2 regions of the Streptomyces sp. SM18 genome follow, and region 2 is predicted to be linked to the other one. Evidence: predicted binding sites of a transcription regulator. Region 2 holds the regulator's gene; the other holds the start of a gene.
The links. The regulator HspR, encoded in region 2, represses chaperone genes until heat shock. The targets are predictions, from matches to a motif close to TTGAGNNNNNNNNNCTCAA.

Region 1: lon (endopeptidase La) is a predicted target of HspR. The motif match lies at 10,985-11,003, and genes of this name have one in related genera.

What each region holds. Positions count from the first base shown of each region.
Region 1 covers NZ_CP029342.1:4,932,066-4,947,833, reverse strand. The annotation lists gene B9S64_RS22530 (styrene monooxygenase/indole monooxygenase family protein) at 1-17, opposite strand, end outside; gene B9S64_RS22525 (ATP/GTP-binding protein) at 54-704, opposite strand; gene B9S64_RS22520 (DUF742 domain-containing protein) at 685-1,095, opposite strand; gene B9S64_RS22515 (roadblock/LC7 domain-containing protein) at 1,092-1,571, opposite strand; gene B9S64_RS22510 (nitrate- and nitrite sensing domain-containing protein) at 1,568-4,603, opposite strand; gene B9S64_RS22505 (hypothetical protein) at 4,967-5,752, shown strand; gene B9S64_RS22500 (MarR family winged helix-turn-helix transcriptional regulator) at 5,836-6,318, opposite strand; gene B9S64_RS22495 (lysozyme) at 6,572-7,408, shown strand; gene B9S64_RS22490 (polysaccharide deacetylase family protein) at 7,664-8,344, shown strand; gene lon (endopeptidase La) at 8,524-10,962, opposite strand; gene B9S64_RS22480 (spermidine synthase) at 11,554-12,237, shown strand; gene B9S64_RS22475 (response regulator transcription factor) at 12,473-13,210, shown strand; gene B9S64_RS22470 (ATP-binding protein) at 13,207-14,283, shown strand; gene B9S64_RS22465 (multifunctional oxoglutarate decarboxylase/oxoglutarate dehydrogenase thiamine pyrophosphate-binding subunit/dihydrolipoyllysine-residue succinyltransferase subunit) at 14,541-15,768, shown strand, end outside.
Region 2 covers NZ_CP029342.1:3,413,655-3,429,422, reverse strand. The annotation lists gene dnaK (molecular chaperone DnaK) at 1-499, shown strand, start outside; gene grpE (nucleotide exchange factor GrpE) at 496-1,146, shown strand; gene dnaJ (molecular chaperone DnaJ) at 1,240-2,439, shown strand; gene B9S64_RS15215 (heat shock protein transcriptional repressor HspR) at 2,441-2,887, shown strand; gene B9S64_RS15210 (helix-turn-helix transcriptional regulator) at 2,920-3,789, opposite strand; gene B9S64_RS15205 (helix-turn-helix transcriptional regulator) at 4,094-5,074, opposite strand; gene B9S64_RS15200 (5'-nucleotidase) at 5,216-5,572, shown strand; gene B9S64_RS15195 (hypothetical protein) at 5,569-5,889, shown strand; gene B9S64_RS15190 (pyridoxamine 5'-phosphate oxidase family protein) at 5,990-6,391, opposite strand; gene clpB (ATP-dependent chaperone ClpB) at 6,535-9,183, shown strand; gene B9S64_RS15180 (MFS transporter) at 9,685-10,863, shown strand; gene B9S64_RS15175 (YbjN domain-containing protein) at 10,935-11,495, shown strand; gene B9S64_RS15170 (pyridoxal phosphate-dependent aminotransferase) at 11,662-12,849, opposite strand; gene B9S64_RS15165 (hypothetical protein) at 12,977-13,273, shown strand; gene B9S64_RS15160 (DUF2617 family protein) at 13,607-14,128, shown strand; gene B9S64_RS15155 (polyamine aminopropyltransferase) at 14,206-15,768, shown strand, end outside.

The DNA.
Region 1 (15,768 bases), 1.5 Mb from region 2:
ATGAGTATCTTCCGCATCGGGCTTCTCCGTTACGTGGACGTGGGGGGGTGCGCTTACGCGGGGGTGATGTCGAGTGCGTGGCCCACCAGGGCCAGCAGCGACTCCACGACAGTGATCTTCCTCCGCGCGTCCATGATCACCACAGGCACGTGCGGCGGAACGGTCAGCGCCTCCCTGACGTCCGCCTCCTCGTAACCGTCCGTCCCCTCGAAGTGGTTGACGGCGACGATGTACGGCAGCCCACAGCTCTCGAAGTAGTCGAGCGCGGGGAAGCAGTCGGCGAGGCGGCGGGTGTCGGCGAGGACGACCGCGCCGATCGCACCGCGCACCAGGTCGTCCCACATGAACCAGAAGCGCTCCTGGCCGGGGGTGCCGAAGACGTACAGCACGAGGTCGTCGTCGAGCGTGAGCCGACCGAAGTCCATCGCGACCGTGGTGGTCACCTTGTCCGGTGTGGCGCTGAGGTCGTCGGTCGCCTCGCTGGCCTGCGTCATCAGCGCCTCGGTCTGCAGCGGGGTCACCTCGGAGACCGAACTGACGAAGGTCGTCTTGCCGACGCCGAACCCGCCCGCCACCACGATCTTGGTCGCCACGGGCGCCCGGGTGTGGTCGAGCTGCCAGGCCTGTACCGCTTCCTCGGGCTGGTCCCGCGGCTCCTGCTGTCGCGGGGCGAAGAGCGGAGCCTCAGAGACGGCGGAGTCCATTGAGCACCCTTTCGAGCAGTGCGCGATCGGGCTGGCCGGTGCCGTGACCGGTCCCGTACACGCGGATCTTCCCCTGGTCGGCCAGGTCGCTGAGCAGCACCCGGACCACGCCGAGCGGCATCTTGAGCATGGCCGAGATCTCCGCGACCGTACGCATGCGGCGGCAGAGCTCCACGATGGCGCGCAGCTCCGGCATGACGCGTGCGAGGTTGCCGTTCGTCAGCTCGCGGCGCTCCTCCGGAGCCTCCAGCGCGGCCACGAAGGTCTCCACCAGCAGGACGTGGCCGAAGCGCGTCCGACCGCCGGTGAGGGAGTAGGGGCGCACACGCGCGGCTTTGCGGCCGGCGCCCCGCACGGGCAGTTTGCGTGCGGGCTCGGCGGCCGGCGTCACTGGGCGCTCTCCATCGACTTGCGCAGCTCGCTGCGGAGTTCGGGGGTGAGTACGTGTCCGGCGCGGCCGACGAAGAGCGCCATGTGGTAGGCGATGACGCTCATGTCGCAGTCGGGTGTGGCGTGCACTCCGAGGAGGGACCCGTCACTGATCGACATGACGAAGACGCTGCCCTCGTCCATGGCGACCATCGTCTGCTTGACCCCGCCGGCGTCCATCAGCTTGGCGGCGCCGGTGGTCAGCGAGGCGACGCCGGAGACGATGGTGGCGAGATCGGCGCTGGAACCCCGGGGGCCCCGCTTCGGTCCGGCCTCCCCGGCCGTGGCGAGGCCCGGGTCGGAGGACAGCAGCATGAGCCCGTCGGACGAGACGACGGTGACCGAGTGGACCCCTGGCACCTCCTCCACGAGATTGCTCAGCAACCAGTGAAGGTTCCGGGCCTCGGTGCTCAGCCCGAACGTGCTGGGAGCAGTCAACTGCGTGCCTCCTCGACAGTGTCCCCCGTCTCATCGGTCTCTGAAGTGTTCTCGGTCAGCTCGGCCTCGACGTCACGCCTGCCTTCCTTGGCCCCGCGGTGGAAGCCACCGAGCCTGCGGCGCAGGGCCTCCTTGTCCAGCGTGCCCGTGCGGTCGCCCGCCGGAACGGAGGGCGGATCGACGATCTTCGGCGTCCGCTTGGGCAGGCCCTTGTCGGTGAGCCGCTCGGGCACCGGGGCCGGGTCGGGGACCTCCTCGCCCAGGCCGGTGGCCGGCGCGGCGGGGGGCGGGGTCACGGGCTGCCGGGGGCCGGGAAGGGCGCCCGCGGCGGTGACTCCGGTGTCCGGGGCCGTGGCTCCGGGTGCCTCCGGGGGCGTGGTGGCGGCCGGGCTGTCGTCGGCCGCCCGCTCGTGGCGGTCGGGTCCGATGGCGTACGGGTCCGGGGCGCGCTGCGGTGAGGGCAGCCGGACCTGCATCGTGGTCTCGGGGTCCGACTCGACGTCCGACTCGGCGGGCGGGGCGGGCCGTGCGGCGGCCGGGGCGTCGGGGGCCTCGTCCGGGGCGGTGCCGTGCGCGGAGTCCTCGTCGGCCTGCGCGGCGGACGCGTCCGTGTCCGTGTCCGCGTCGGTGTCGGCGTCCGTCTCGCTGTCCGCGTCCGGGCCGGCCGATGAGCCGGCCTCCGCGGCCGCGTCCGGGCCGACCGGCTCCACGTCCTCGGCGGAGGCGGCGGGCTCCTCGGCGATGCCGGGAGCGGGCACCGTGTCGGTGCCCGTCTCACGGATCGTCCGCTCGGCGGCGGCGATCAGCGGGTCCTCGTCCTCCTGTTCCGACGAACGCGGAGGAAGGGCATTGGAGTTGGCCTCGGCTACCGATCCCGGGAGGTTGAGGGCCGGGGCGCCCCCGGGCATCTGCGCCGTGGGCGGGGAAGCGGCGGGCGGCGCCTTCGGCAGCAGGGCCTTGGGGAGCACCACGACGGCGGTCACCCCGCTCCCCGTCTGCTCGCGCAGCTCGACCCGTACCCCGTGGCGCGCGGCCAGCAGGGAGATGACCTGGAGGCCCAGTCCGGCTCCGTCCGCCGCCTGCTCACCGGCCTCGAAGGACGCCGGGTCGCTCAGCCGGGCATTCAGCTCGCCCATCCGGACCGTCGACATGCCGATGCCCTCGTCCTGTACGGAGAGCATCACCTCACCGGTCTCCAGCAGCCAGCCGGACAGCTCGACCGGGGAGTCCGGCGGCGAGAAGGAGGTCGCGTTCTCCAGGAGTTCGGCGACCAGGTGGCTCAGGTCGTCGGCGGCGAATCCGGCGATCTGGGCGTGCGGCGGCAGGGACTGGATGGTGACCCGCTCGTACCGCTCGATCTCGCTGACGGCGGCGCGCAGCACGTCCACGAGCGGGATCGGGCCCGCGTGCCCCTGGTTGTGCTCCGCCCCGGCCAGCACCAGCATGTTCTCGCTGTAGCGGCGCATGACGGTGGCCATGTGGTCGAGCTTGAACAGGGTGGAGAGGCGTTCCGGATCCTGCTCGCGCTCCTCCAGGCCCTCGATGACCGCGAGTTGGCGCTCGACGAGGCCCAGGGCGCGCAGCGACAGGTTGACGAAGGTGTGGTGGACGGTGTTCTTCAGCTGTTCCAGCTGTGTGGTCAGTTCCTCGACCGCGCCCTGGAGTTCCTCCCGGCGCACGGCCAAGGCCTGGCGGTCGGCGATCAGTTCACCGCGCTCGGACTCCAGGGTCCGCAGCCGGCCCGTGGCACCGTCCTGACGGAGCGCGCCCAGCGTGCTGTGCAGGGTGTTGATCGACCGTACGACCTGGGCGAACTCGTCGTTGCGCCCGGTGTAGCGGACCGGCTCGGCGGTCTCGGGCTCACCGGCGATCCGGGCGGCCCCGATCCGCAGCACCGCGAGCGGCTGGGTGAGGGTGCGGGCGACGGCGGTGGAGACGCCGACCGCGATCAGCAGGCAGCCGCCGAGCAGGGCCAGCCGGATCTCCAGGGCCGTGACGTCGTCGTCCCGCAGCGCCTCCAGCCGTTCGACCTGGGCCGTACCCAGGGCGGATTCGGCGCTGCGCATACGGTCGACCCGGGCGGAGAGCGCCGCCTGGACCTTCTTGGGGTCCGACTTGCGGTCGGAGTCGGACAGCTGGGGGCTGTCGGCCAGCCGGGTGAGGTACTTCTCCGCCGTGTTCACCTCGGGGCCGGTGACCGTGGAGGCCAGGCGGTTACGCGCGGCGGTCCCGGCGGCCTGGTCGAAGTCGGCGAGGGCGGCGAGTTCGCGCACCCGGGCCTGCTGGGCGGCGGCGCTCAGCTCGTCGCGGGTGCGGGTGTCGTCGCTGTCGCTCTCGTCCTGGCCCTGGACCGGCAGCCCGGTGAACGGGTCGGTCACGGGGTCGGCCGGCTTCGTACCGGGTACGGCGAGCGCGGCCAGCAGGAGGCCCCGGGTCGCGGACGCCTGCTCCACGGCGGCGCCGAGGGCGAGCGGGGCGCGGGTGGCGTCGGCGGCGCGCGGGGGCGTCTTCTCGGCGAGTTCCCCGGCGAGGCCCTGCAGCTTGGCGATGACGTCGGAGTACGCCTGGTAGGCCTCCATCGCCGAGCCCTTGCCGGTGAGAGCCTCACGGCGCAGCGAGGGAAGGGTGGACAGGTCGCGGCGCAGGGCGGCGGACGCGTCCGGGGTGATCTCGTCCACCTGCTGGTCGACCCGCGCGGCGGAGTCGGACGAGCCGCCCTCGCCGTCCTGGTCACGCCCTGCCGCGATGTGGGCGACGACCTCGTCGCGCTCGTCCGCGAGGGCGTGCGCGAGGGTGACCGCCTGCCGGTTCAGCTCGGCGAGCGTGACCAGCCGCTGTGACTCGTTGAGGTCGGCGGAGGCGTCGAGAGCCATCGGGGCACCCGCGGCGATCACGGTGATACCGACGACAGCCACGCCGGCGACCAGCCTGCTGCGTACCCGCACGGTCCGCTTGCCCGCGCCCGCGGCCGGAGGCGTCGCCCCGGACCCGTCTCGTGTGCTGTCCTTGCTCCGAGGCCGCTTCTTCTGCACCGGTGCTCGCAATCTTGACTCGTCCACCCATGAAGCAGAGATGACGCACGGTCACGTGTCGTAGGACGCCCCACCCCTGGTACGGCTTCCGACCATTCCAGCGCTTTTCGGAGGGGGGCGCGCATCAACCGCTCCGCCACTCGAACGAGTGAACATCACTCCTGAGTTGGCGAACAAGTCTCCCCAGAGCCAACCCTTGTCACACATCAGCCACCGGGTGGAACTTCCGCCCGCGCTTTGGCAGGATGCCCGCCCGCATATGCGCAGAGCCCATTCCCCCGCCCACCGGGCCACGCTGACCTGCTGGTACGGACCGGGCCCGGTGTCGTACGGGGCTGTGAACGCATCGTGCAGACTGACCGGATGCGCATCCAACTCGCCACCGAGCCGGGCCGCCCCGAACACCCCAACGAGGACTGGGCATCGACCGCCGTCCCCGCATCCGGCCTGGGTGGCGCCCTCGTCCTCCTCGACGGCGTCACCCCACCACCGGGCGACGACGGATGTGTGCACTCCGTGCCGTGGTTCACCGCCCGGCTGGGCGGCTCGCTGGTCGAACTGTCCGCTTCGCGGCGGGATCTGACGCTCACCGAGGTGCTCGCGGCGTCCATCCGGCGCACCGCCGACGCCCACCGCTCCTCGTGTGACCTTTCTCACGTGCGTACACCTCAGGCGACGGTGGTCCTGGCGCGTTGGGACGCCGAGCGGGTGGAACACCTGGTGCTCTCCGACTCGGTCCTGCTCCTTGAGGGGCCCGACGGCACGGTGTGCCCGGTCCTGGACGACCGTCTCGACCGGCTCCCGCCCGGCTCCCTGGTCTCCGAGGCCGTCACCGACGCGCGGGCGCGCAACAAGGAGGGGGGCTTCTTCACCGCCGCCGCCGACCCCGACGTGGCGTCACGCGCGGTGACCGGCAAGACGCCCCGCGCGGAGGTGCGGGCGCTGGCCGCCCTGACGGACGGGGCGAGCCGCTGGACGGAGACGTTCGGCGAGGGCGACTGGACGGCCGCGTTCGGGGTGGTGCGCGAGGAGGGGCCACAGGGACTGATCGACCGGGTCAGGAAGCTGGAGCGGGCCGACACCGACCGCGTCTTCCTGCGGCGCGGCAAGCGGCACGACGACGCGACGGCGGTACTGGCCGAGCTGTAGACCGGGGAGCCTCCGGTGCGGGACGCGGGGGCGTGAGCGGCGCGGGGCCGGGCGACGGCGCCCGCACCGCGCCCGCGCCCGCCTCAGTCCTCGGCGCGGGCGTTGAAGTGGTGCAGCAGCCGCGCCAGTTCCGCCACTTCCGCGCGGTCCCAGTCCGCCAGCTTGTCGGCGTAGCGGCCGCGCCGCGCGTCGCGGACCCGGCGGAAGCGGGCGAGCCCCTCGTCGGTGAGGTGGACGAGCGAGACCCGGCCGTCCGCCGGATCACTCTCACGGGCCACCAGACCGAGGGTCTCCAGGGCGTGCAGCTGGCGGCTCATGGTCGCCCGGCCGACCCCGAAGTAGGCGGCGAGGTCCGTGGGGCGCTGCCGCCCCGCCGACTCCAGACGCACCAGGAGACCGTAGGCGGCGGCTTCCAGATCCGGGTGGACCTCGCGGGCCATCTCCCCGGAGTTGGCCCGCGCCCGGCGCAGGAAGACCGCCAACTCCCGCTCCAGTGCGAGGAATTCGTGGTCCACACCACTCCTGGCCGCCGCACCCGGTTCACCGCCGCTTTCGCTCCCGTGCACGTCAGCACCCCTCACACGCTTTCCGGCCGATGAAAGTTTCCGCCAACCGCGGCCATCACCGCAGCTCGGCCAGTATTTCGCAGGAGTAGACCTCCGGCGACGACCGGGCCCCCTTCCGCCGGACGGGTCTACGTGCGTAGCGTCAGGGATGCCAGGGATGGCATGTTCACACCATGGCGCCCGCCCCACAGGAGTGTCCCGCACCCGCTCCTGGGTCATGAGCTCCCCCCACCGAGCCTTCGGAGGCACGCAGATGCCCGTGCACAGATCCGGAACCGCCCAGACCTCCCGCCGCCGCCTCGCCGCGGCCGGCGCGCTCCTCTCCTCCCTCGCCCTCCTGCTCGCCCTGCCCGGCGCCGCGTCCGGCGCCGACGTCCCCGAGCGGGGTACGGCGAGGATGGGCCAGGGCGTGATCGCGCACGACGGCCGGCAGGCCGGCAGCCCCGCCCGCGTCGCCGCGGCCGCGCAGACCGAGGGCGTGGACGTCAGCGGGCACCAGGGCAACGTCGCCTGGTCGACCCTCTGGAACAGCGGCGTGAAGTGGGCCTACGTGAAGGCCACCGAGGGGACGTACTACAAGAACGAGTACTTCGCCCAGCAGTACAACGGCTCCTACAACGTGGGCATGATCCGCGGCTCGTACCACTTCGCCACCCCGGACACGACCAGCGGCGCGGCTCAGGCCAACTACTTCGTGGACAACGGCGGCGGCTGGTCGCGGGACGGCAAGACCCTGCCCGGCGTGCTGGACATCGAGTGGAACCCGTACGGCGCGCAGTGCTACGGCAAGACGCAGGCCGCCATGGTCGCCTGGATCCGCGACTTCGTGAACACCTACAAGGCCCGCACCGGGCGCGACGCGGTCATCTACACCGCGACCAGCTGGTGGAAGGACTGCACCGGCAACAACGCGGGCTTCGGCACCACCAACCCGCTCTGGGTGGCCCGTTACGCCGCGGCGGTCGGTGAACTGCCGGCCGGCTGGGGCTTCTACACGATGTGGCAGTACACCTCGTCCGGCCCCACGGTCGGCGACCACGACCACTTCAACGGCGCCCTGGACCGGGTGCAGGCGCTCGCCAACGGCTGACCCGCACCGCCCGCGACACTCCCCGCACCGACCGAGCCCCGATGGCCGAATCCGGCCGCCGGGGCTCGGTACCGTCGGGGCACCCCCACTATGCACGCTGGGTATACCCGCTGTGTAGAGTCACGGCGTACCGCGCCACCAGGGCGCGGATCTGCTCCGGGAGTGACCGCTGTGCCCAGGAAGACGACGCCGCTCGGTACGGGGTTGGCCGCCGCCCTTGTGACCGTCCTCACTCTTTCGCTGGGCGGCTGCTCCATGGAGACGACCGCTCCCGGTTCCGCCCGCGCCGACGCCGCGTCCGACGCCAAGGGGGCGTTCGGCTCCGTGGACTGCCGCAAGGCGAAGTGCATCGCGCTGACCTTCGACGCCGGGCCCGGCGAGGACACCCCGCACCTGCTGGACGTCCTGAAGGAGAAGAAGGTCCCGGCGACGTTCTTCCTGCTGGGCAAGAACCATGTGCTCAAGCACCCGGACACCGTGCGCCGCATCGAGGCGGAGGGGCACGAGGTCGCCAACCACACCTGGTCGCACGAGATCCTGACGGACAAGAAGCCCGACGAGATCCGCGCCGAACTGGAGAAGACCCAGGACGCGATAGCGGAGATCACGGGCAAGAAGCCCCGGCTGATGCGTCCGCCGCAGGGCCGGACCGACGACACGGTCTCCGAGATCAGCAAGGAGCTGGGCCTCTCCCAGATCCTGTGGAGCACGACCGCCAAGGACTACTCGACCAACGACTCCGCGCTGATCCGGAAGCGGACGCTCGACCAGGCGGACCGGGACGGGATCATCCTGCTGCACGACATCTACAAGGGGACGGTCCCCGCGGTGCCCGGCATCATCGACGCGTTGCGGAAGGACGGCTACACCTTCGTGACCGTGCCCCAGCTGATGGCGCCCGCCGAGCCGGAGCCCGGCACGATCTACCGCCCCTGATCCGCCGCCCGCCGTGACGCGGCGTCCGCCGCCCCGGTACGGTCCACCCGGCCTGGGCCGGCGCCCCGTCGCACCCGGTCCGCGCGGCGGCACGCGGAACGGCCCGCCCTCCCTTCGGGGAGGAGCGGGCCGTCCGTACCGGCCGTGTCCGTGGCGCCGCGTCCGTCACGGCGTGGCGCCTACGCCGCGGCCGGGACCCTTTCGCCGGTCTCGGCCGAGGCCGGGGTCAGGGCGATCTCCAGCACCTGGCGGACGTCGGTGACCGGGTGGACCTCCAGGGTGTCGAGCACCTCCGCCGGGACGTCGTCCAGGTCGGCCTCGTTCCGCTTGGGGATCACCACGGTGGTGATGCCCGCCCGGTGCGCGGCCAGCAGCTTCTGCTTCACGCCGCCGATGGGCAGCACCCGTCCGGTCAGCGAGACCTCACCGGTCATCGCCACGTCCGTGCGGACCAGCCGCCCGGACAGCAGTGAGGCCAGCGCCGTGGTCATGGTGACACCGGCGCTCGGGCCGTCCTTGGGGACCGCGCCCGCCGGGAAGTGGATGTGCGCGCCCCGGTCCTTGAGGTCGGCGACCGGAAGCTCCAGCTCCGCGCCGTGCGACCGCAGGAAGCTGAGGGCGATCTGCGCGCTCTCCTTCATCACGTCGCCCAGCTGACCGGTCAGGGTCAGCCCGGACGCCCCGGTCTCCGGGTCGGCCAGCGACGCCTCGACGTACAGCACGTCGCCGCCCGCTCCGGTGACCGCCAGACCGGTGGCCACCCCGGGCACCGCGGTGCGGCGCTCCGCCGGGTCCTGGGCGGACTCGGGCACATGGTGGGGGCGCCCGATCAGACCCCTCAGGTCGGCGTCGGTCACCCTGAACGGCAGGTCCCGGTCACCCAGTTCGTGCTGGGCCGCGACCTTGCGGAGCAGCCGGGCGACCGCCCGCTCCAGATTCCGTACGCCCGCTTCCCGGGTGTACTCGCCGGCCAGCCTGCGCAGCGCGGACTCCTCCAGGCTCACTTCGTCCGCCTCCAGACCGGCCCGCTCCAGCTGGCGCGGGAGCAGGTGGTCTCGGGCGATGACGACCTTCTCGTCCTCGGTGTAGCCGTCGAGGCGGACCAGCTCCATACGGTCGAGCAGGGCCTCCGGGATGGCTTCGAGGACGTTGGCCGTGGCCAGGAACACCACGTCGCTCAGGTCGAGTTCGACCTCCAGATAGTGGTCGCGGAACGTGTGGTTCTGTGCCGGGTCCAGCACCTCCAGCAGGGCCGCGGCGGGGTCGCCGCGGAAGTCCGAGCCGACCTTGTCGATCTCGTCGAGCAGGACGACCGGGTTCATCGAACCGGCCTCCTTGATCGCCCGCACGATGCGTCCGGGCAGCGCCCCGACGTACGTACGCCGGTGGCCCCGGATCTCCGCCTCGTCGCGGACACCGCCGAGCGCGACGCGGACGAAGCTGCGGCCCATGGCGTGGGCGACGCTCTCACCGAGCGAGGTCTTGCCGACGCCGGGCGGGCCGACCAGCGCCAGCACGGCACCGCCGCGCCGGCCGCCGACGACGCCCAGCCCCCGGTCGGCACGCCGCTTGCGCACCGCGAGGTACTCGGTGATGCGCTCCTTGACGTCCGCCAGGCCCGCGTGTTCGGCGTCCAGGATCTCCCGGGCGCCCTTGATGTCGTAGGCGTCCTCGGTCCGCTCGGTCCAGGGCAGTTCGAGGACGGTGTCCAGCCAGGTCCGGATCCAGGAGCCCTCGGGGCTCTGGTCGGAGGCCCGCTCCAGCTTCTCGACCTCCTTGAGCGCGGCCTCGCGGACGTGCCCGGGCAGGTCGGCGGCCTCGACACGGGCCCGGTAGTCGTCGGACTCGTCCTCCGGGTCGCCGTTGAGCTCGGAGAGCTCCTTGCGGACGGCGTCGAGCTGGCGCCGCAGCAGGAACTCGCGCTGCTGCTTGTCCACGCCCTCCTGGACGTCCTTGGCGATGGACTCGGCGACGTCCTGCTCGGCGAGGTGTTCGCTCAGCCACTGGATGGCGAGCTTCAGCCGGGCGACCGGGTCGACCGTCTCCAGCAGGCGCACCTTCTGGGCGGTGGTCAGGAACGGCGAGTACCCGGAGTTGTCGGCGAGGGCCGAGATGTCGTCGATCTGCTGGACACGGTCCACGACCTGCCAGGCACCACGCTTCTTCAGCCAGCTGGTGGCGAGTGCCTTGTACTCCTTGACCAGCTCGGCGGCGGCGCCGGGGGCGGTTCCTCCCCGGCCGGGCGCGGGCACCTCGATCCGGGTGCCCTCCACCCACAGCGCGCTTCCCGGCCCGCTGGTCCCGGCACCGATCCGTACGCGGTCGCGGGCCCGGATGAGCGCACCGGGGTCACCGTCGGAGAGCCGGCCGACCTGTTCGACGGTGCCCAGGACGCCGGTCCCGGTGTAGTTCCCGTCGATCCTCGGTACGAGCAGCACCTCGGGCTTGCCTCCGCCGGGCCGCGCGACGGCCTGGGCGGCCTCGACGGCGGCGCGCACCTCCGCGTCGGACAGGTCGAGCGGGACCACCATCCCCGGCAGCACGACCTCGTCGTCGAGCGGCAGCACGGGCAGGTCGATCGGGGTGGACGCCCGGGACGCGTTGGACTCAGTAGTCATGATCTCCCCTTCGGCAGGCAAGTTGAGTTATGCAGACTCAATGCTTGTGAGCCGCCGAATGTTCCCCACCCTGTGTTCGCTCTCAGCGATATCTGGTGCCTGCTGGCCGCAGGACCGTTCCCAGGTGGCCCGCGGCGTAGAACGCGGCGTGCGCCGAGGGGATTCCCGCACGCGCGGAGCCCGCCCCCGCGACGCCTGGAGCGGCCTCCGGGGCGGTCACCGACTCCGGGGCCCGGCCGGCCGGCGGCGGTGGCCGGACCGTCCGGTGACCCCGGCGACGGCCGCCGCACCGGGGAGCCGCTTTTCAGCCACACCCGGATCGCCGGGGGCCGTTCGCCGGCCGTTGCCGCCGGCCGCCGCTCCGCGGCCGTGACGCCCGCGCGGGCCGGCCCGTGGAAGCGGCCCGGCGGGACGGCTGGGGCAGACCTCTGCCGACGCCCCGGAGGGCCCTTCCGGCCGGCGGCCCCGGCGAACCCACCCTGGGCACAGGCGTTCCCCCCGCCCCGGCCGGGAATTCGCTGGCCCGGCAGGGGACTTGCCGGAAGGATGGGCGAAACCGTGCCCGCCGACCGGAGACCGGAGACCGCGTACATGCCCGCCACCCACCTCACCGGCCCCGTCACCCTCGACCGGCGCGAGGGGCCGTACGGCGAAGTCGTGCTGCGGCAGCGCGGCGACGACTTCGAGATCATCGCCAACGGGTGCTTCCTGATGGACACCTCCGACGGCCGCTCCGAGCGGCTGCTCGTGGACGCCGCGCTGGCCGCCCTGCCCGACGGGCGCCCGGACCCCGGTGTGCTCATCGGGGGGCTCGGGGTGGGCTTCTCACTCGTCCGGGCCGCCGCCGCTCCGCGCTGGGGGCGGATCGCGGTCGCCGAGCGGGAACAGGCCATCGTCGACTGGCACCTCGACGGTCCGCTCGGCCGGATCTCCGGCGCGGCGCTCGCCGATCCGCGTACCGAGATCCTCCGCGTGGACCTCGTCACCCACCTCCACACGACCACGGAGCGTTACGACGCACTGTGCCTGGACATCGACAACGGCCCCGACTGGACCGTCACGGAGGACAACGAGAGCCTCTACTCACCCGCCGGACTGGCCGCCTGCCGGGCGTCTCTGACGCCCGGTGGGGTGCTCGCGGTGTGGTCCGCGCGACCCTCCGCGGCGTTCGAGGACGCCTTGCGGAATGCCGGGTTCCACGCGGTACGGACCGAAGAAGTAGCCGTTGCCCGAGGTGTTCCGGACGTGGTGCATCTCGCGTCGCGCGGGGACTGAACCCCCCACCCGGTATGCGGCGCCCCGGCCCCCCAAGGGACGAGCGCCGCACGGCCCCCGGTCCGCCCCCGCGACGACGGCCGCTCCGGGACGCCGGGCAACACCCTGCGTAGCCGGAAGCCCTCCTCTCCCCTTACGCTGCTGAGCGGCACAGGGGCTGTGACCCAAGAAATCCACGAGCGATAACCGCGTCTCCGGGGGCATGTCCCCCGCGAGAACGGGCAGGGGCGGGGCGATGGAACAGACACACACCACCCACAACGGCGTCGCGGCCACCCCCGGGGCCCAGCGCCGGGTCCTGGTGGTCGAGGACGACCCGACGATCGTCGACGCCATCTCCGCCCGTCTGCGGGCCGAGGGCTTCCTGGTGCAGACGGCACTGGACGGGCCCGCGGCCGTGGACGCGGCGGAGGCGTGGCAGCCGGACCTGATGGTGCTCGACATCATGCTTCCGGGCTTCGACGGCCTGGAGGTCTGCCGCCGGGTGCAGGCCCAGCGGCCCGTGCCGGTGCTGATGCTGACCGCACGCGACGACGAGACCGACATGCTGGTCGGGCTCGGGGTCGGCGCCGACGACTACATGACGAAGCCGTTCTCCATGCGCGAGCTGGCCGCGCGGGTGCACGTGCTGCTGCGCCGGGTCGAGCGGGCCGCGCTGGCCGCCGTCACGCCCCGCAGCGGCATCCTGCGCCTGGGCGAGCTGGAGATCGACCACGCGCAGCGCCGGGTCCGGGTGCGCGCGGAGGACGTCCACCTCACCCCGACCGAGTTCGACCTGCTGGTCTGCCTGGCCAACACCCCGCGCGCGGTGCTCTCCCGGGAGCAGTTGCTCGCCGAGGTGTGGGACTGGGCGGACGCCTCCGGGACGCGCACGGTCGACAGCCACATCAAGGCGTTGCGCAGGAAGATCGGCGCCGAGCGGATCCGTACCGTGCACGGCGTCGGCTACGCCCTGGAGACCCCCGCGCCATGACCCGGCCCGGCTCCGGACTGCGGCCCTTCTCGATCAAGGCGAAGCTCGGCACGCTCGTGGTGGTGTCGGTGTTCATCACCACCGGACTGCTGATCGTCGCCCTGCGCACCCGGACGGAGTTCCGGTTCATCACCGTCTTCTCGGTGATCGCGACCCTGCTCATCACCCAGTTCGTGGCGCACGGGCTGACCGCGCCGCTGGACGAGATGAGGGCCGTGGCCCGGTCGATCTCGCACGGCGACTACACGCGGCGGGTGAGCGGGGCCGGGCGCCGTGACGAGCTGGGGGACCTCGCCCAGACGATCAACCGCATGGCCGACGACCTGGAGGCGGAGGACCGGCACCGCAAGGAGCTGGTGGCCAACGTCTCCCACGAGCTGCGGACCCCGATCGCCGCGCTCAGAGCCGTCCTGGAGAACGTGGTGGACGGGGTGTCCGCCGCCGACCCGGAGACCATGCGTACCGCGCTGAAGCAGACGGAGCGCCTGGGACGGCTGGTGGAGACCCTGCTGGACCTCTCGCGCCTCGACAACGGCGTGGTGACGCTCAAGGCGAGCCGCTTCGAGGTCTGGCCGTACCTGTCGGGCGTGCTGAAGGAGGCGAACCTCGCGGCCACCCAGCGCCGGCTCTCCTCCGGTTCCGGCAACCACTCCCGTACGGACGTCCATCTCCACCTCGACGTCTCACCACCCGAGCTGACCGCGCACGCGGACGCGGAGCGGCTGCACCAGGTGGTCGCCAACCTCATCGACAACGCCGTCAAACACAGCCCGCCGCACGGCCGTGTCACGGTGCTGGCGCGGCGCGGGCGGTACCCGGAGTCGCTGGAGCTGGAGGTCGCCGACGAGGGTCCGGGCATCCCGGAGGCCGAGCGCCACCGGGTCTTCGAGCGCTTCAACCGGGGCCAGACTCCGTCCCCGCAGGGCCCCGGCAGCGACGGCGGTACGGGACTGGGCCTGGCCATCGCCCGCTGGGCGGTCGATCTGCACGGGGGACGTATCGGTGTGGCCGAATCAGCTCGCGGCTGCCGGATACAGGTCACACTTCCGGGCAATCCACGGTTGCGTGGTTGACCCGGAGTTCGATCCGGAGGGCCAGGTTCTCCGTCCTGACCAGGAACGAGATACGGTCCAAGGGGCCGGACCTCGGCCTCGCGTACCGAAGTGCAGCGGAACCCCGCTTGTTTCCCGCCATTTCATGCGCCGAAACCCGGCTTCAGATGTGATGTGCACGACGAAGACCGGCCCGGCCTGCACGTAACGGCTCAGGGGGCGTAGCCTTGATTTCCGCTGTCCATCACCTTGTGAAGCGGAAGAGGGCGGTTGCCGCCGTGTCGTCTCAGTCCCCCAGTAACTCGAGTATCTCGACCGATCAAGAAGCGGGCACCGGGTCCAACCCGGCGGCCGCGTTCGGTGCCAATGAGTGGCTCGTCGACGAGATCTACCAGCAGTACCTCCAGGACCCCAGCTCGGTCGACCGCGCCTGGTGGGACTTCTTCGCCGACTACAAGCCGGGCACGTCCGGCACGGCGGACAAGCCCGTCCCGACGGTGGCGGGTGCCACGGTGACCACGGCCCCGGCCGCGGCCCCCGTGAACAACACCCCGGCCGCCGCGCCCGCTCCGGTCAAGGCCGCAGCCCCCTCACCCGCCCCCGCCGCACCGGCGAAGGCAGCTCCTCCGGCCGCGCCCGCGAAGCCCGCCGCCGCGCAGGCCGCTCCGGCCAAGGCGGCCCCGGCCAAGGCGGCTCCGGCCGCCGCGAAGGCCGACACCGCGACCGAGGCCCCGGCCGGCCCCGAGTACGTGACGCTGCGCGGCCCCTCGGCCGCCGTCGCGAAGAACATGAACGCCTCGCTGGAACTGCCGACGGCCACGTCCGTGCGCGCCGTCCCGGTGAAGCTGCTCTTCGACAACCGCATCGTCATCAACAACCACCTCAAGCGCGCCCGTGGCGGGAAGATCTCCTTCACGCACCTCATCGGGTACGCGATGGTGCAGGCCCTCAAGGCCATGCCGTCGATGAACTACTCCTTCGCGGTCAAGGACGGCAAGCCGACCCTGGTCAAGCCGGAGCACATCAACCTCGGCCTGGCCATCGACCTGGTGAAGCCGAACGGCGACCGCCAGCTGGTCGTCGCGGCCATCAAGAAGGCCGAGACGCTCAACTTCTTCGAGTTCTGGCAGGCGTACGAGGACATCGTCCGCCGCGCCCGCGTCGGCAAGCTCGGCATGGACGACTTCACCGGTGTCACCGCCTCGCTGACCAACCCCGGCGGCATCGGCACCGTGCACTCGGTTCCGCGCCTGATGCCCGGACAGGGCCTCATCATGGGCGTCGGCGCGATGGACTACCCGGCCGAGTTCCAGGGCACCTCGCAGGACACCCTGAACAAGCTGGGCATCTCCAAGGTCATGACGCTGACCTCCACGTACGACCACCGGGTCATCCAGGGTGCGGCGTCCGGCGAGTTCCTGCGCGTCCTGGCCCAGCTCCTGCTCGGCGAGAACGACTTCTACGACGAGATCTTCAAGGCGCTGCGCATCCCCTACGAGCCGGTCC
Region 2 (15,768 bases):
CGGCATCATGCACGTCGCCGCGAAGGACCTCGGCACCGGCAAGGAGCAGAAGATGACCGTCACCGGCGGCTCCTCGCTGCCGAAGGACGAGGTCAACCGGATGCGTGAGGAGGCCGAGCAGTACGCGGAGGAGGACCACCGCCGCCGCGAGGCCGCCGAGTCGCGCAACCAGGGCGAGCAGCTCGTCTACCAGACGGAGAAGTTCCTCAAGGACAACGAGGACAAGGTCCCCGGTGACGTGAAGACGGAGGTGGAGGCCGCGCTCACCGAGCTGAAGGAGAAGCTCAAGGGCGAGGACACCGCCGAGATCCGCACGGCCACCGAGAAGGTCGCGGCCGTCTCCCAGAAGCTGGGCCAGGCGATGTACGCCGGTGCCCAGGGCGAGGGTGCCACGCCCGGCGCGGACGCCGCGGGTGACGCCCAGGGCAAGGCCGACGACGATGTCGTCGACGCGGAGATCGTGGACGACGAGAAGGACCAGAAGGGCGGTGCGGCGTGACCGAGGAGACTCCGGGCTTCGAAGAGGAGCCCGACGTCCCCTCCGGCACCGGCTCCGACGAAGCCGAGCCGAAGGCCGCCACCCCCTCCGACAAGGAGGAGGCGGCCCCGGCCGGGGACGTGCAGCAGACAGCGGCACTGACGGCTCAGCTGGACCAGGTCCGTACGGCGCTCGGTGAGCGCACGGCAGACCTCCAGCGCCTGCAGGCCGAGTACCAGAACTACCGGCGGCGCGTGGAGCGCGACCGGGTGGCGGTCAAGGAGGTCGCGGTCGCGGGCCTCCTGAGCGAACTGCTCCCCGTGCTCGACGACATCGGCCGGGCACGGGAACACGGCGAGCTCGTCGGCGGCTTCAAGTCGGTGGCCGAGTCCGTGGAGACGGTGGTCGCGAAGCTGGGCCTCCAGCAGTTCGGCAAGGAGGGCGAGCCCTTCGACCCGACGATCCACGAGGCCCTGATGCACAGCTACGCGCCGGACGTCACCGAGACGACCTGCGTGGCGATCCTGCAGCCTGGGTACCGCATCGGGGAACGGACCATCCGCCCCGCGCGGGTGGCCGTGGCCGAGCCGCAGCCGGGCGCCGCGCCCGCGGCGGCCAAGGAAGAGAAAGCGGACGACGAGGAGAGCGGTGGCACCGAGGAGGTCTGACATCAGGTCCGACCACCGCGGTGAACACCGACAGGGCGTGCGGCCGGCCACAGGGCCGGCCGCACGGCCGATCGTCCGGAAGGAGGGACGTCGATGAGCACGAAGGACTTCGTCGAGAAGGACTACTACAAGGTCCTCGGCGTCCCCAAGGACGCCACCGACGCCGAGGTCAAGAAGGCCTACCGGAAGCTCGCCCGCGAGTACCACCCGGACGCCAACAAGGGTGACGCGAAGGCGGAGGAGCGCTTCAAGGAGATCTCCGAGGCCAACGACGTCCTCGGCGACCCCAAGAGGCGCAAGGAGTACGACGAGGCGCGCGCCCTCTTCGGCAACGGAGGCTTCCGGGCGGGTCCCGGCGGCGGGGGCGGCGCGGGCGGCAACTTCAACTTCGACCTGGGTGACCTCTTCGGAGGCGGCGGGGCCCCGCCCGGCGGTGGCCAGGGCGGTGCCGGCGGCTTCGGCGGCGGTGGACTGGGCGACGTCTTCGGCGGCCTGTTCAACCGCGGCGGCGCGGGCACCCGTGTCCAGCCGCGGCGCGGCCAGGACGTCGAGTCCGAGGTGACGCTCAGCTTCACCGAGGCGGTCGACGGGGCCACGGTCCCGCTGCGGATGTCCAGCCAGGCGCCCTGCAAGGCCTGTTCGGGCACCGGCGACAAGAACGGCACCCCCAGGGTCTGCCCGACCTGTGTCGGTACGGGGCAGGTCTCGCGCGGCACCGGCGGCGGGTTCTCGCTCACCGACCCCTGTGTGGACTGCAAGGGCCGCGGGCTCATCGCCCAGGACCCCTGCGAGGTCTGCAAGGGCAGCGGCCGGGCCAAGTCGGCCCGCACGATGCAGGTGAGGATCCCGGCCGGCGTCACCGACGGGCAGCGGATCCGGCTGCGCGGCAAGGGCGGTCCGGGCGAGCGCGGCGGCCCGGCCGGCGACCTCTACGTCGTCGTCCACGTCGACGCCCACCCGGTCTTCGGCCGCAGGGGCGACAACCTCACGGTCACCGTGCCCGTCACCTTCGTGGAGGCGGCGCTCGGCGGCGAGGTGCGGGTGCCCACCCTGGGCGGCCCGCCGGTCACCCTGAAACTGCCCGCGGGCACACCGAACGGGCGTACGATGCGGGCCCGCGGCAAGGGCGCCGTGCGCAAGGACGGCACCCGGGGCGACCTGCTGGTCACGGTCGAGGTGTCCGTACCCAAGGACCTCGGCGCGGACGCACAGGACGCCCTGGAGGCCTTCCGCAAGGCGACCGCGGGGGAGGACCCGCGGGCGGAGCTGTTCCAGGCGGCGAAGGGAGCTTGAGATGGACGGCCGTCGACGTAATCCGTACCAGCTGACCGACGAATCACCGGTGTACGTGATCTCGATCGCGGCCCAGCTCTCCGGCCTGCACCCGCAGACCCTGCGCCAGTACGACCGCCTCGGCCTGGTCTCGCCGGACCGCACGGCCGGGCGCGGCCGGCGCTACTCGGCCCGCGACATCGAACTGCTGCGCACCGTCCAGCAGTTGTCGCAGGACGAGGGCATCAACCTCGCGGGCATCAAGCGCATCATCGAGCTGGAGAACCAGGTCGCCGCGCTCCAGCAGCGCGTCGCCGAGCTCTCGGCGGCGGTGGACGGCGCGGCCGTGGCCATGCAGCAGCGCGAGGCCCAGGTGCACGCCTCCTACCGCCGGGACCTGGTGCCCTACCAGGACGTGCAGCAGACGAGCGCCCTGGTGGTCTGGCGGCCCAAGCGGCAGGCGGACTGACCGCGTTCGGCGCCTCGGGCCCGCCCCGGAGTTCAGGCTCCGGCGGCGGGCCTTCGCGTCGTCTCCCCGGCTTCGGTGCCCGCGACACCGGACCGGACGAGCAGCGCGCCCAGATGGGTGCGGCTGCGGGCGTCGAGGGTCTGCATGAGCTTGGAGATGTGCGCGCGGCAGGTGCGGACGCTGATGCCCAGCTTGCGGGCCACCACGTCGTCGACGTCGCCCTCGGCCAGGAGCCGGGCGACGCTCTGCTGGACGGCGGTCACCGGAAGGCCGGGGACCGTCGCCGGCAACTGCCGGGTGAGCGGGGTGGCCTGCGCCCAGAGGACCTCGTAGACCTGGGTCAGATAGGCGACGAGCGCCGGGTGCCGGATCTCCAGGGCGGCGTCCCGTGAGGGGGTCGCCGGGACGTAGGCGACGGCACGGTCGAAGATGATGAGCCGGTCGACGGTCTGCTCGACAGTCCGCACCTGGAGGCGGTCGGCGGGCACCTGGGCCAGGTAGTCCTTCAGACCGGGGCTGTAGCGCGCCGGGTGCTGGTAGAGGTGGCGCAGCCGGGCGCCCGAGGCGATCGCGGTGCGGGCGTTCTCCAGGCCCTGGCGCATGTTGTGGGTGAGCCGGTTGCCTCCCGGCTGTGCGGTCAGGACCTCCTCCTTGGCGTGGGTGGAGGCCTCCCGGAGCACGGAGATGATCAGCGAGCGCCCTTCGAGCACGGTGATCGCGAGGTTGGGGTCCTCGTCCGCGACCCTCGCCAGTGGCGCCAGCGCCCCGGCCAGCGCGGCCGTCAGCCGTATCCGCTCGTCTATCTCCCGGGTGATGGGCTGCAGCAGGTGGGCCAGCGCGGAGGACGGCGGGACCGGGCGCAGCCACGCGGCGTCGCCCGGGTCGGGCTGGACGAGGGCCATGTCCAGCAGACACGGGGCCGAGGCCAGGGCGGCGCGGGGCAGACGGCCCGCGCGCAGCGCCTCCTCGTACAGGCGGATCGCCGGGTCGCACAGCTCGCGGTTGCTGTGTGTGTGCGCCGGTTTTGCCCTGTCCGCGTGAATTTGGGACCCCCCACTTTTTGCAGTGCAACAAGATGACGGTGGTGGAAGCCTAGCCGCGGGAGGATCGTGGGGCCTGCCGTGGGAGCGGGGAACTCCTCCGGCGCTTCCACGGCGAGGCCGTGTCCCTCCCCCGGCGCGGCGGCGTCCGGTGGCGGGACCCCGGTCACTCCTGGTTCAGGATTCCCGACTGCGCGATCAGGTAGCCGAGTTGGGCCCGGCTGTTGCTGCCGAGCGCCGCGTTCAGTTTGGCCACGTGCGCGCGGCAGGTGCGGACGTTCATTCCGAGGCGGCGTGCGATCGAGTCGTCCACATGCCCTTCGACGAGGAGTTGGGCAATCGAGCGCTGAACTCCGCTGATGCCGAGGGGAGTCGGTTGGTACTTCACTTCCTCCAGCAGCGGCGCGGCGCGCGCCCACAGCTGCTCGAATACCTTGACGAGATATTCGACCAGGCCCGAATGGCGGAGTTCCAGAGCGATTTGGCGGTCGTCCGTGGCGGGAATGAACGCGACGGTGCGGTCGAAGATGATGAGGCGCTCGATGAGTTCTTCGAGTGTGCGGATTTCCACGTTCTCGTCGGCGATGCGTTCCGCGTACGCGAGTGTGCCGGGGCTGTGCCGCACGGTGTGCTGATAGAGCGTACGGAGGCGTACTCCGCGGTGCACGACCGACAGTCCGCGCTCCAGGGCCTCGCTGAGGCGGTCCTCGCTGCGGCCGCCGCCGGGCTGGACGGTGAGCACCTCGGTCCGGCACTCTGCCGTGGCGAGGTCCAGGGCGGCGTTGATCCGGTTGGCGCCTTCCAGGACGGTGATGGCGTGGGTGGTCGGCGGGTCCTGGGCGCTGATGTCCATGAACGGCTCGAAGGACTCCGTGAGCAGCACGGATCGCCGCCGGCGGTCCTGGATCTCCCGTTCGAGCGGGTGCAGGTGTTTGGCCAGCGCCGCGGACGGCGGGACCGGACGGAGCCATTCCGCGTCGTCCGGATCGGGGTGCAGCAGGGCGAAGTCGATGAGGCACGGAGCCGTCGCCGCCTCGGAGCGGGCGATGCGGCCGGAGCGAAGCGCGCTGGCGTACAGACGGCCCCCTTCGTCACACAGTTCGGTGATCCCGTGAGGATGTGTCGGCTTTATGTAGCTTGTGGTCATATCTCCACCCCCCAGGTTCCTGAACATTCAGGAACATGATGCATCGACTCGGTGGTGTTCGAGTGCCTGGGTGAGACATCGTCTTTGGTGCGGGGGACGAAGAATCCACAAGTGAGGACGAAGCCGACTATGTATAAGCGAATGCTTCGCTCGGCGCTTGCCGCCTCGTTCGTTGCAGCCCTGGGCATTGGACTGGCGGGCGGGGGCGACATCGCCTGGGGCGGGGAGGCCGCAGCGGTACCGGGTGACATCGCCTGGAGTGCCGAGGCCGCAGGTGTGCCGGGTGACATCGCGTGGGGCGCCCAGTCCGGCGACATCGCCTGGAACGTCCGCGCCGTGTCCGCGTCGGACGACATCGCGTGGAGCGCCAAGCCCGGTGACATCGCGTGGGGCGCCAAGTCCGGTGACATCGCATGGGGCGCGCAGTCCGGTGACATCGCCTGGGGTGCCCAGTCCGGTGACATCGCCTGGTCCACTCCGGCCGGCTCGGTCGCATGACCACCCCGCCGGACGACCGTACCTTCCGCCGCGAGATGGCGACGGCGTACCGGTCAGGGTGGCACTTCATCGATCTGCTCACGGCGCTGACGCGTCAGGGCGATTCGTTGATGGTCACCCTGTTCGGAGAGCCGATCGTCGTCGTGATGGAGGCCGAGGACGACATCCGCGCCTACCGGTGCCTCCGTCGGCCCCGGGGTGCCCCGCAACCGGTCCGCTGTGCCGTGAGGTACGGCATGATCTTCGTCAATCTCGATCAGCGCGACCACGAGCTGTTCGAACAAGAAGCCATTTCCGCCACCCCCCGCAGCGCCTGAACGATTCCCCCGTCGTTCCATGTCGTTCAGGCGCTTCCCCCACACAACGGCGCCATCGTGACCTGAACACGATGGCGCCGTTGTGCTGCCCCGGGGCGGTTCAGCCCCTGCCGAGCGCCCGGTCCACGGCGATCTCGATGACCACCCGGTGCGGGTTGTGCGCCGGAGTGCGTTCGTACCGCGCCGCGTAGCGCCGTACCGCGTCCTCGACCTGCTCGGGCTCCGTACGGATCACCGCGCGCCCCTCCAGCGTCGCCCAGCGGCGCCCCTGCGTCTGGCAGACCGCGACCCGTGCCCCGTCCGGGCCGGCCGCCAGGACGTGGGCCACCTTCCTGCTCTTCCCGCTCGTGATGACCCGGGCCGTCCGGGTGTCCGGGTCGTAGGTCACGCCGACCGGCACCACGTGCGGGGTCCCGTCCGGGCGGAGCGTGGTCAGGGTGCACACATGGCGCTCCCGCCAGAAGGCGAGGTAGTCGGGTCCGGGGTTGCGTACGTCAGGCATGGGGTCAGCCTAGAGAGAGGGGCTCCGGCGACCGCGGGGTGGCGGCGTTTCAAGCTTGAGTGGACTAGACTCAACTTTGTACCCGTTGACCGAGTCACAGTTCTCCGGAGCACCCGTTCCCGTACAAGGAGGAGACAGCGCCCGTGGACGCCGAGCTGACCAACAAGAGCAGGGACGCCCTCAACGCGGCCACCAGCAGGGCCGTCAAGGACGGACACCCCGACCTGACCTCCGGCCATCTGCTGCTGGCGCTGCTCGCGGGCGAGGACAACGCGAACGTCACCGACCTGCTGGCCGCCGTCGAGGCCGACCAGGTGGCCGTACGCGAGGAGACGGAGCGGTTCCTCGGCTCGCTGCCCAGCGTCACCGGGTCGACCGTCGGGCCGCCCCAGCCCAGCCGTGACCTGCTCGCCGTCCTCGCCGACGCCGACCAGCGCGCGAAGGAGCTGGGCGACGACTACCTCTCCACCGAGCACCTGCTGATCGCCGTCGCGGCGCGGGGCGGCCGCGCCGGTGAGATCCTCCAGGCACAGGGAGCCAGTGCCGAGAAGCTGCTGGACGCGTTCGAGAAGAGCAGGGGAGGGCGCCGGGTGACCACTCCCGACCCCGAGGGGCAGTACAAGGCCCTGGAGAAGTTCGGCACCGACTTCACCGCCGCCGCGCGCGAGGGCAAGCTCGACCCGGTCATCGGCCGGGACCAGGAGATCCGCCGCGTGGTGCAGGTGCTCTCCCGCCGGACGAAGAACAACCCCGTGCTCATCGGTGAGCCCGGCGTCGGCAAGACGGCCGTGGTGGAGGGCCTCGCCCAGCGCATCGTCAAGGGCGACGTGCCGGAGTCCCTGCGCAACAAGCGGCTCGTCTCGCTGGACCTCGGCGCGATGGTCGCGGGCGCCAAGTACCGCGGTGAGTTCGAGGAGCGGCTCAAGACCGTCCTCTCCGAGATCAAGGAGAGCGACGGCCAGATCATCACCTTCATCGACGAGCTGCACACCGTGGTCGGGGCGGGCGCCGGCGGCGACTCCGCGATGGACGCGGGCAACATGCTCAAGCCGATGCTCGCCCGCGGTGAGCTGCGCATGGTCGGCGCCACCACGCTCGACGAGTACCGCGAGCGCATCGAGAAGGACCCGGCGCTGGAACGCCGCTTCCAGCAGGTCCTGGTCGCCGAGCCGTCCGTCGAGGACACCATCGCGATCCTGCGCGGACTCAAGGGCCGCTACGAGGCCCACCACAAGGTCCAGATCGCGGACTCCGCGCTGGTGGCCGCGGCGACGCTCTCCGACCGTTACATCACCTCGCGCTTCCTCCCCGACAAGGCCATCGACCTGGTGGACGAGGCGGCGTCCCGGCTCCGTATGGAGATCGACTCCTCCCCGCTGGAGATCGACGAGCTCCAGCGTGCCGTGGACCGGCTGCACATGGAGGAGCTGGCCCTCAAGAACGAGACCGACGAAGGGTCCAAGCAGCGCCTGGAGAAGATCCGCCGCGACCTCGCCGACAAGGAGGAGGAGCTGCGCGGTCTCACCGCCCGCTGGGAGAAGGAGAAGCAGGGCCTCAACCGGGTCGGTGAGCTGAAGGAGCGCCTCGACGACCTGCGGGGCCAGGCCGAACGCGCCCAGCGCGACGGGGACTTCGACACCGCCTCCAAGCTCTTGTACGGGGAGATCCCCGGGCTGGAACGGGAGCTGGCCGAGGCCGACGAGGCCGAGCAGGAAGCGGCCAGGGACACCATGGTCAAGGACGAGGTCGGCCCGGACGACATCGCGGACGTCGTGGGCGCCTGGACCGGGATCCCCGCGGGACGGCTCCTGGAGGGCGAGACCCAGAAGCTGCTGCGGATGGAGACGGAGCTGGGCCGGCGGCTGATCGGCCAGACCGAGGCCGTGCGGGCCGTGTCCGACGCCGTGCGGCGCACCCGGGCCGGGATCGCCGACCCGGACCGGCCGACCGGTTCCTTCCTCTTCCTCGGCCCGACCGGGGTCGGCAAGACCGAGCTGGCCAAGGCGCTGGCGGACTTCCTGTTCGACGACGAGCGGGCCATGATCCGCATCGACATGAGCGAGTACGGCGAGAAGCACAGCGTCGCCCGCCTCGTCGGCGCCCCGCCCGGATACGTCGGCTACGAGGAGGGCGGCCAGCTCACGGAGGCGGTCCGCCGCCGCCCGTACAGCGTCGTCCTGCTGGACGAGGTGGAGAAGGCCCACCCCGAGGTCTTCGACATCCTGCTCCAGGTGCTCGACGACGGGCGGCTCACCGACGGGCAGGGACGGACGGTGGACTTCCGCAACACCATCCTGGTGCTGACGTCGAACCTCGGCAGCCAGTTCCTGGTGGACCCGCTGACGGAGCCGGAGGTGAAGAAGGAACGGGTGCTGGAGGTCGTCCGGGCCTCGTTCAAGCCGGAGTTCCTCAACCGGCTCGACGACCTGGTCGTCTTCTCGGCCCTGTCCGGCGACGAGCTGGCCCACATCGCGGGCCTCCAGGTGGACCGCCTCGCCGACCGCCTGGCCGACCGGCGGATCAGCCTCGACGTCACACCGGAGGCGCTGGCCTGGCTGGCGGAGGAGGGCAACGACCCGGCCTACGGCGCCCGGCCGCTGCGCCGGCTCATCCAGACGGCGATCGGTGACCGGCTCGCCAAGGAGATCCTCGCGGGCGAGATCAAGGACGGGGACACGGTGCGGGTGGACCGCGCCGGGGACGGCCTGATCGTGGGGTCGGCGTCGGGGGCCTCGTCGTCGGCGGAGTCAGGAACGGCGGCCGCGTCCGGCTCCGGGGCGAAGACGCTGTAGCCCGGGGCGAAGACGCTGTAGCCCGTCGGCGGGCCGTGTGTCCGCCGTGCTGTCCCCGGCCCGGAAGCTGGACGTCCGGGCCGGGGACAGCTGTGTGTACGGCGGGAGGTGGGCGTCCCGGGGCGCCGGGGGCGCGCGCCGGGGCTGGCGAAGCGTGCATCTGACACCGATGTCTGGCGGTCCGGCCGGGGGAGCGCCCGCGAAATCGCGCCGAAAATCTCCATTGTGTGGCTGAATGCCGGGTGCTCCGGGCGCGATTTGTATCGCAGCTATACATACCCGTGCCCACGCATTCAAGGGTGCCGACTCGCCTCGGACCGGCCGAATTCCGTTCAATACCGGGACACTCCGGGCCCCCTTTCCGGAGATGTCACGAGGGTTTAGGGCGAATTCGCCAGCCGGTAGGCTGCGCGCATGACGGAACGGAAACCTGATGAGATAAGTCCCGACTCGGAAGATTGCAAAAGAGACAATCTCATTCGCCTCGGTGAATTCCGTACCTTGTGGACGGCATATGCCCAGTCGGTCCTCGGTGACCAGCTGGCCCGAGTGGCACTCTCGCTGCTGGTCTTCGAACGCACCGAGTCGGCGGGCTGGACCGCGGCGACCTATGCCCTGACGACCCTGCCCGCCCTGCTGTCCGGGGTCCTCCTGTCCGGACTCGCGGACCGGTTCCCCCGGCGCACGGTCATGGTCGGATGCGATCTGGTGCGTGCCGTCATCGTCGGCCTGATGGCCCTGCCCGGGACGCCCCTCCCGCTGCTCGCCGGTCTTCTGGTGCTCGCGCAGCTCGCCGAGGCGCCCTTCGGCGCCGCCCAGGGAGCCCTGCTGCCCAGCGTGCTCGGCGCGCACCGCTACGAGCGCGGCCAGCGGGTCATGCTGATCACCCATCAGGCCGGGCAGCTGGTCGGCTTCGCCGGTGGCGGTGTGCTGGTCGTGTGGCTGGGCAGCCATGTCTCCCTGGGACTGAACGCGGCGACCTTCCTGCTCTCCGCGGCGCTCATCCGGTTCGGTGTGAAGGCGCGGCCCGTCGAGGGCGCGGCCACCGGACAGAAGCGGGTGCACCTCCAGGTCCGCAGCGCGGTCGCGCTCATCTGGGCGGACCCGAGGCTGCGTTCACTGGTCGCCCTGGGCTGGCTGGCCGGTTTCATCGTCCTTCCGGAGGGCCTGGCGGCCCCCTTCGCCGAGGAGGCCGGCGGTGGCGGGGCCTCGGTCGGACTGCTGCTGGCCGCGCACCCGGCGGGCATGGTGGTGGGCGCCGCCGTGCTGGGCCGGACGGGCGTCGGGGACGACCGGCGGCGCAGGCTGCTGGGGCCGCTGGCGATCGGCGCGAACCTGCCGCTGGTCTTCTACTGGGCGGGTCCCGGCGTCGGGGCGGCGGTGCTGCTGCTGATGCTGTCGGGCGTGTGCTCGGCGTACCAGATCACCGCCGGAGCCACCTTTGTCCTCCTCACGCCGGTGGACCAGCGCGGACAGGCGCTGGGGCTGGCGCGATCGGGGCTGATCGCCATGCAGGGCATCGGGGTCGCCTCGGGCGGGGTGATCACGGAGCTCTCCGGGTCGTCGGCGGCCACCATCGCCGGGGCGGGACTGCTGGGTACGCTCTGCGCGGTCCTGGTCGCGGTCGGCTGGGCGCGGGCCCGTGACACCGGCACGGGGACGATTCCCCTGAGGGCGTAGGACTGCCGACCGCCGATCGCGGCTAGGGTCGGGAGCAGGAAACCACGAGCGATCCACAGGAGTACCCAGCGATGTCTATCGACCCGTCCTCGATCCCCAGCTTCGGGGGCCAGCCCGAGCCGCAGCCGACGGCACCCGAGGGCCCCGTCGTCCCGGACCAGGACCTCGTCAAGCAGCTTCTCGAGCAGATGGAGCTGAAGTACGTCGTCGATGACGAGGGCGACCTCGCCGCGCCGTGGGAGGAGTTCCGCACGTACTTCATGTTCCGCGGCGAGGCGGAGCAGCAGGTCTTCTCGGTCCGTACGTTCTACGACCGCCCGCACGCGGCGGACCAGCGCGCCGTCCTGCTGGACGCGATCGACGACTGGAACCGCCGCACCCTGTGGCCCAAGGTCTACACGCACTCCCACGAGGGCGAGGAGGGCGCTGCCGCCTCCGTCCGCCTGATCGGTGAGGCGCAGATGCTCATCGGCACCGGCGTCAGCCTGGAGCACTTCGTCTCCTCGACGGTCAGCTGGGTCCGCGCCTCGATCGAGTTCGACAAGTGGCTCGTGGAGCGCCTGGGGCTGGAGCCCGCGGAGAAGAAGTCCGAGACCGGCGACGCGGGCACGGAGCAGACCCCGGAGGCCTGATCCGGCACCGCGGCGCGAGCCCGGCCGGGGCGGCGGTGGTCCTCAGGACCACGGCCCCCGACCGGGCTCGCCGCCGTCCGGGACCCTGGCGCGCGCGGGGCCGGCCCACCGGTGCGCGCGTACGTGCACGGGGCGGCGCGTACGTTCACCGGGGCGGCTCGCGGGCTCACCGCCCGGTGGCCGCCAGGGTCTTCAGGCGGGCGACCGCCTCCTCCAGGACGTCCATCCGCTTGCAGAACGCGAAGCGCACGAAGGGCGCGCCCTGTTCGTGGTGGTCGTAGAAGACCGCGTTCGGGACGGCGACCACCCCGCACCGCTCCGGCAGCGCGCGGCAGAACGCGACCCCGTCCCGCTCGCCCCCCAGCGGACGGATGTCGGTGGTGACGAAGTACGTCCCGGCGGGCCGGTGCACCCCGAACCCGGCGTCCGCGAGCCCGTCGCTCAGCAGGTCCCGCCTGGCGCGCAGTCCGTCGCGCAACTCGTCGTAGAAGGAGTCCGGCAGCCGCAGCGCCTCGGCGACCGCGTACTGGAGCGGGCCGCCGGAGACGTACGTCAGGAACTGCTTGGCGGACTTCACCGCGTTCACCAGCTCCGGGCTCGCGGTGATCCAGCCGATCTTCCAGCCGGTGAACGAGAACGTCTTGCCGGCGCTGCTGATGGTGACCGTGCGCTCGCGCATGCCCGGGAAGGAGGCGAGCGGGATGTGCTCCCCTTCGAACACCAGGTGCTCGTAGACCTCGTCGGTGACCACCAGCAGATCGCGTTCGAGGGCCAGCTCGGCGATCGCGGCCAGCTCCTCGCGGGTGAGGACGGTGCCGGTGGGGTTGTGCGGGGTGTTCAGGAGGATCAGGCGGGTGCGGGGGGTCACGGCGGCGCGGAGTTCGTCCAGGTCGAGGCGGAAGGCGCCGCCGTCGGGCCGGAGCGTGACGGGCACCCGGGTGCCGCCCGCCATGGCGACGCAGGCGGCGTAGGAGTCGTAGTAGGGCTCCAGGGCGATGACCTCGTCCCCGGGCTCCACGAGGGCCAGCAGGGTGGCGGCGATGGCCTCCGTCGCACCCGCGGTGACCAGGACCTCGCTGTCCGGGTCGTACGTCAGCGCGTAGTGGCGCCGCTGGTGTCCGGCGATCGCGGTGCGCAGTTCCGGGACCCCCGGTCCGGGCGGGTACTGGTTCCCGTGGCCGGCCCGCAGGGCCCGTACGGCGGCCTCGCGGATCTCCTCGGGGCCGTCGGTGTCGGGGAAGCCCTGGCCGAGGTTGATGGAGCCGGTCCGCACGGCCAGTGCCGACATCTCGGCGAAGATCGTCGTGCCGAACGCGGCGAGGCGGCGGTTGAGCAGCGGTCGTCCCTGTGTCATGGGCGCCATCCTGGGCCGAAGCTCTGGAGTTGCTCAAGTGGGCTTTGGTCCGCAGGGGCCGCGGGAATGTGCCGGGCACACAGGAGCGGGGACCTCGCTTCGGGGGAGAAGAAGGATGGGGGGTCCGATGGAACCGATCGTCATCATCGTGTGCGTCGCGCTCGTGGTCCTGGGGATCACGACGTTCGCCTCACGGGCGGCACGCCGCCCGGCGAAGTACCCGGCCGGGCGTGGCGGCCGTCGCAGGGGGCGCGGTGGCTTCGACGGGGCGGGTGGCTCCGACGGCGGGTCCGGTGGTTCCGGCGGCAGTTGGTGGGCCGGGGACAGCGGATCGCACGACGGCTCGCATCACGGGGGCCACTCGTGCGGAGGCGGCGGCCACTCCTGCGGGGGCGGGGGATGCGGTGGCGGAGGCGGTGACTGACCGCGCGCCTTCGGAAGGCGCGGGGGTACGGCCCTGAGGTGCCCGGTGGCGCAACTGCCGCCGGGCACCTTTCTGTTGGCCGGGGCCGGGTTCCGCACGCCCCGTCGGGGCTCTTCGGGAACAGATGAACCGGTCTGCCCCCGAGGGGATGGAAACCGTGGTGAGTTGGCCAAAAAAGCTGCGAGTGTCGCTTACTTCATGATTTCCTCGTTGTAAAGAACATTCAGCCCCCGGAGCCCAGTTGGGCCGGTTCGGGCGTCTCCCATTCCCCCACGTGCGCGGCGCCGGGGGCACCCCCTGTCCATGTTCCACAGTGTGTGCGGAGCCGATCCAATGCTCACGACCCTCCAGACCTCCTATTCCGACACCCGTGCCGCCGACCTCGCCTGGGCGCTGGGCCGTGAGCCACTGCCCGCCCTCGCCGTACTCGATCTCCAACTGGCGGGCGCCACACTTCAGATGAGGCTGCTGGGCGCCTCCCACCAAGTGCTGCTGGAGGAGGAGCGGGGCTCCTGTTCCGAGACGGTCGCCTGCATGCCGGGCAGCAGCACCCCTCTGCCCCTCGGGGTCGCCAAGCGGCTCGGTGACTGGGAGTACGAGTTCGCGGCGCGCGTCGAGACGCTCTCCGAGGGCTCGTTCGCCGGGCGCGCCCAGGAGTTGCTCGCCCTGGTCGCCGACCATCCGCACGGCCTCGCCGGGACGTTCCCCGGCAGTCCGCACGCGTTCACCGCGATGCTGGCCCAGCGCACGGAGGGGCAGGTGCGGTGGCGGACCTGGCACGCGTACCCGCAGGAGGGCCAGTTGGTCGTGACCCGGACCCGGGTCGGTGTCCGGACGCCGGCGCCGGTGTCGTGACCGTGTCGGCGCCGGTGCGTCACTTGCACCCGTGTGGGTGACAAACCGCGACGGCGTCGTGACGTAGCGTTTCTTTCATGATCGACCAGCAGATGTCGCTGCGAGGGGACGCGGCGCGGCTGCCCGTACGGCCGCGGACCGGCCGGTTCCTGGTGTTGGCCGTGGTGTTCGTCTGTGCCGCCTGCGGTCTGGTGTACGAGCTGGAGCTGGTGGCGCTCGCCTCCTATCTGATCGGGGACTCGGTCACCCAGGCCTCCGTGGTGCTCTCCGTGATGGTGTTCGCGATGGGCATCGGCTCCCTTCTCGCGAAACGTTTACGCGGCCGGGCGGCGGTCGGATTCGGCCTGCTCGAAGCCGCTCTCGCCCTGATCGGCGGGACCTCGGCGCTGGTGCTGTACGCCTCGTTCGCCTGGCTCGGGGAGTCGCGGTACGCGCTGGTCGGGTTCTCGCTCGCCATCGGTGTCCTCATCGGCGCGGAGATCCCGCTGCTGATGACGCTGATCCAGCGCGTCGACCGGCAGGACGCGGGTGGTGCGGTCGCCGATCTCTTCGCCGCCGACTACGTGGGCGCGCTGGTGGGCGGGCTCGCCTTCCCGTTCCTGCTGCTGCCGGTGATGGGCCAGCTCACCGGCGCGCTGGTCACCGGCGCCGTCAACGCGGCGGCGGGCGGGGCGCTGGTGCTGTGGGTGTTCCGGCGCGACCTGGACCGCCGCTCCCGCTGGGTGCTGATCACGGTCAACGTGACGGTGATCGCCCTGCTGGCCACGGCGACGGTCCTGGTCGACGACTTCGAGCGGGCGGCGCGGCGCGCGGTCTACGGCGAGGGCGTGCGGGTCGCCGTGCAGACCGGGGTGCAGGAGGTCGTCCTCACCGGGGCGGGCCGGGACTCCCTCGACCTCTATCTGGACGGCCGGCTGCGGGTCAGCTCGCGGGACGAGCACCGCTACCACGAGGCGCTGGTGCATCCGGCCATGGCGGGCCGGCACGCGCGGGTGCTGATCCTGGGCGGGGGCGACGGGCTGGCCGCGCGCGAGGTGCTGCGCTATCCGGACGTCGAGTCGGTCCTGGTCGTGGAGCTCGATCCCGCCGTCACCCGGTTGGCCCGTACGGACCCGGCGCTGTCCGGGCTCAACGCGCACGTCTACGACGACCCACGGCTCACGGCCGTCACCGGGGACGCGTTCACCTGGCTGCGCGCCCCGCACGGACGGTACGACGTGGTGGTCTCGGACCTGCCGGACCCCGGGATCACGGCCAGCACCAAGCTGTACTCGGCGGAGTTCTACGGCCTGGTCGTGGCCGCCCTGGAGCCGGGCGGGCGGCTGGTGGTGCACGCGGGACCGCTCGGCAGCAGGCCCGCGACGTTCTGGACGGTGGAGGCGTCGATGCGGGCGGGCGGCCTCTCCACCCGCCCGTACAGCGTCGAGGGGCGGCTCGACGGCTTCGCCGCGGGCCCGGACCGGTCCAGGGACGCCACCAGGTCCCCGCAGGACTGGGGGTTCGTGCTGGCCGGCCGTGATCCGGTGGAGCGGCTGCGGCTGGACCCGGGCTCCCCGGGACTGCGGTCGCTGGGGGAGCGGGAGCTGCTGGCGGCCGGGCGCTCGGCGGAGCGGGTCCGGCAGCGGGAGCCCCTGCCCTCG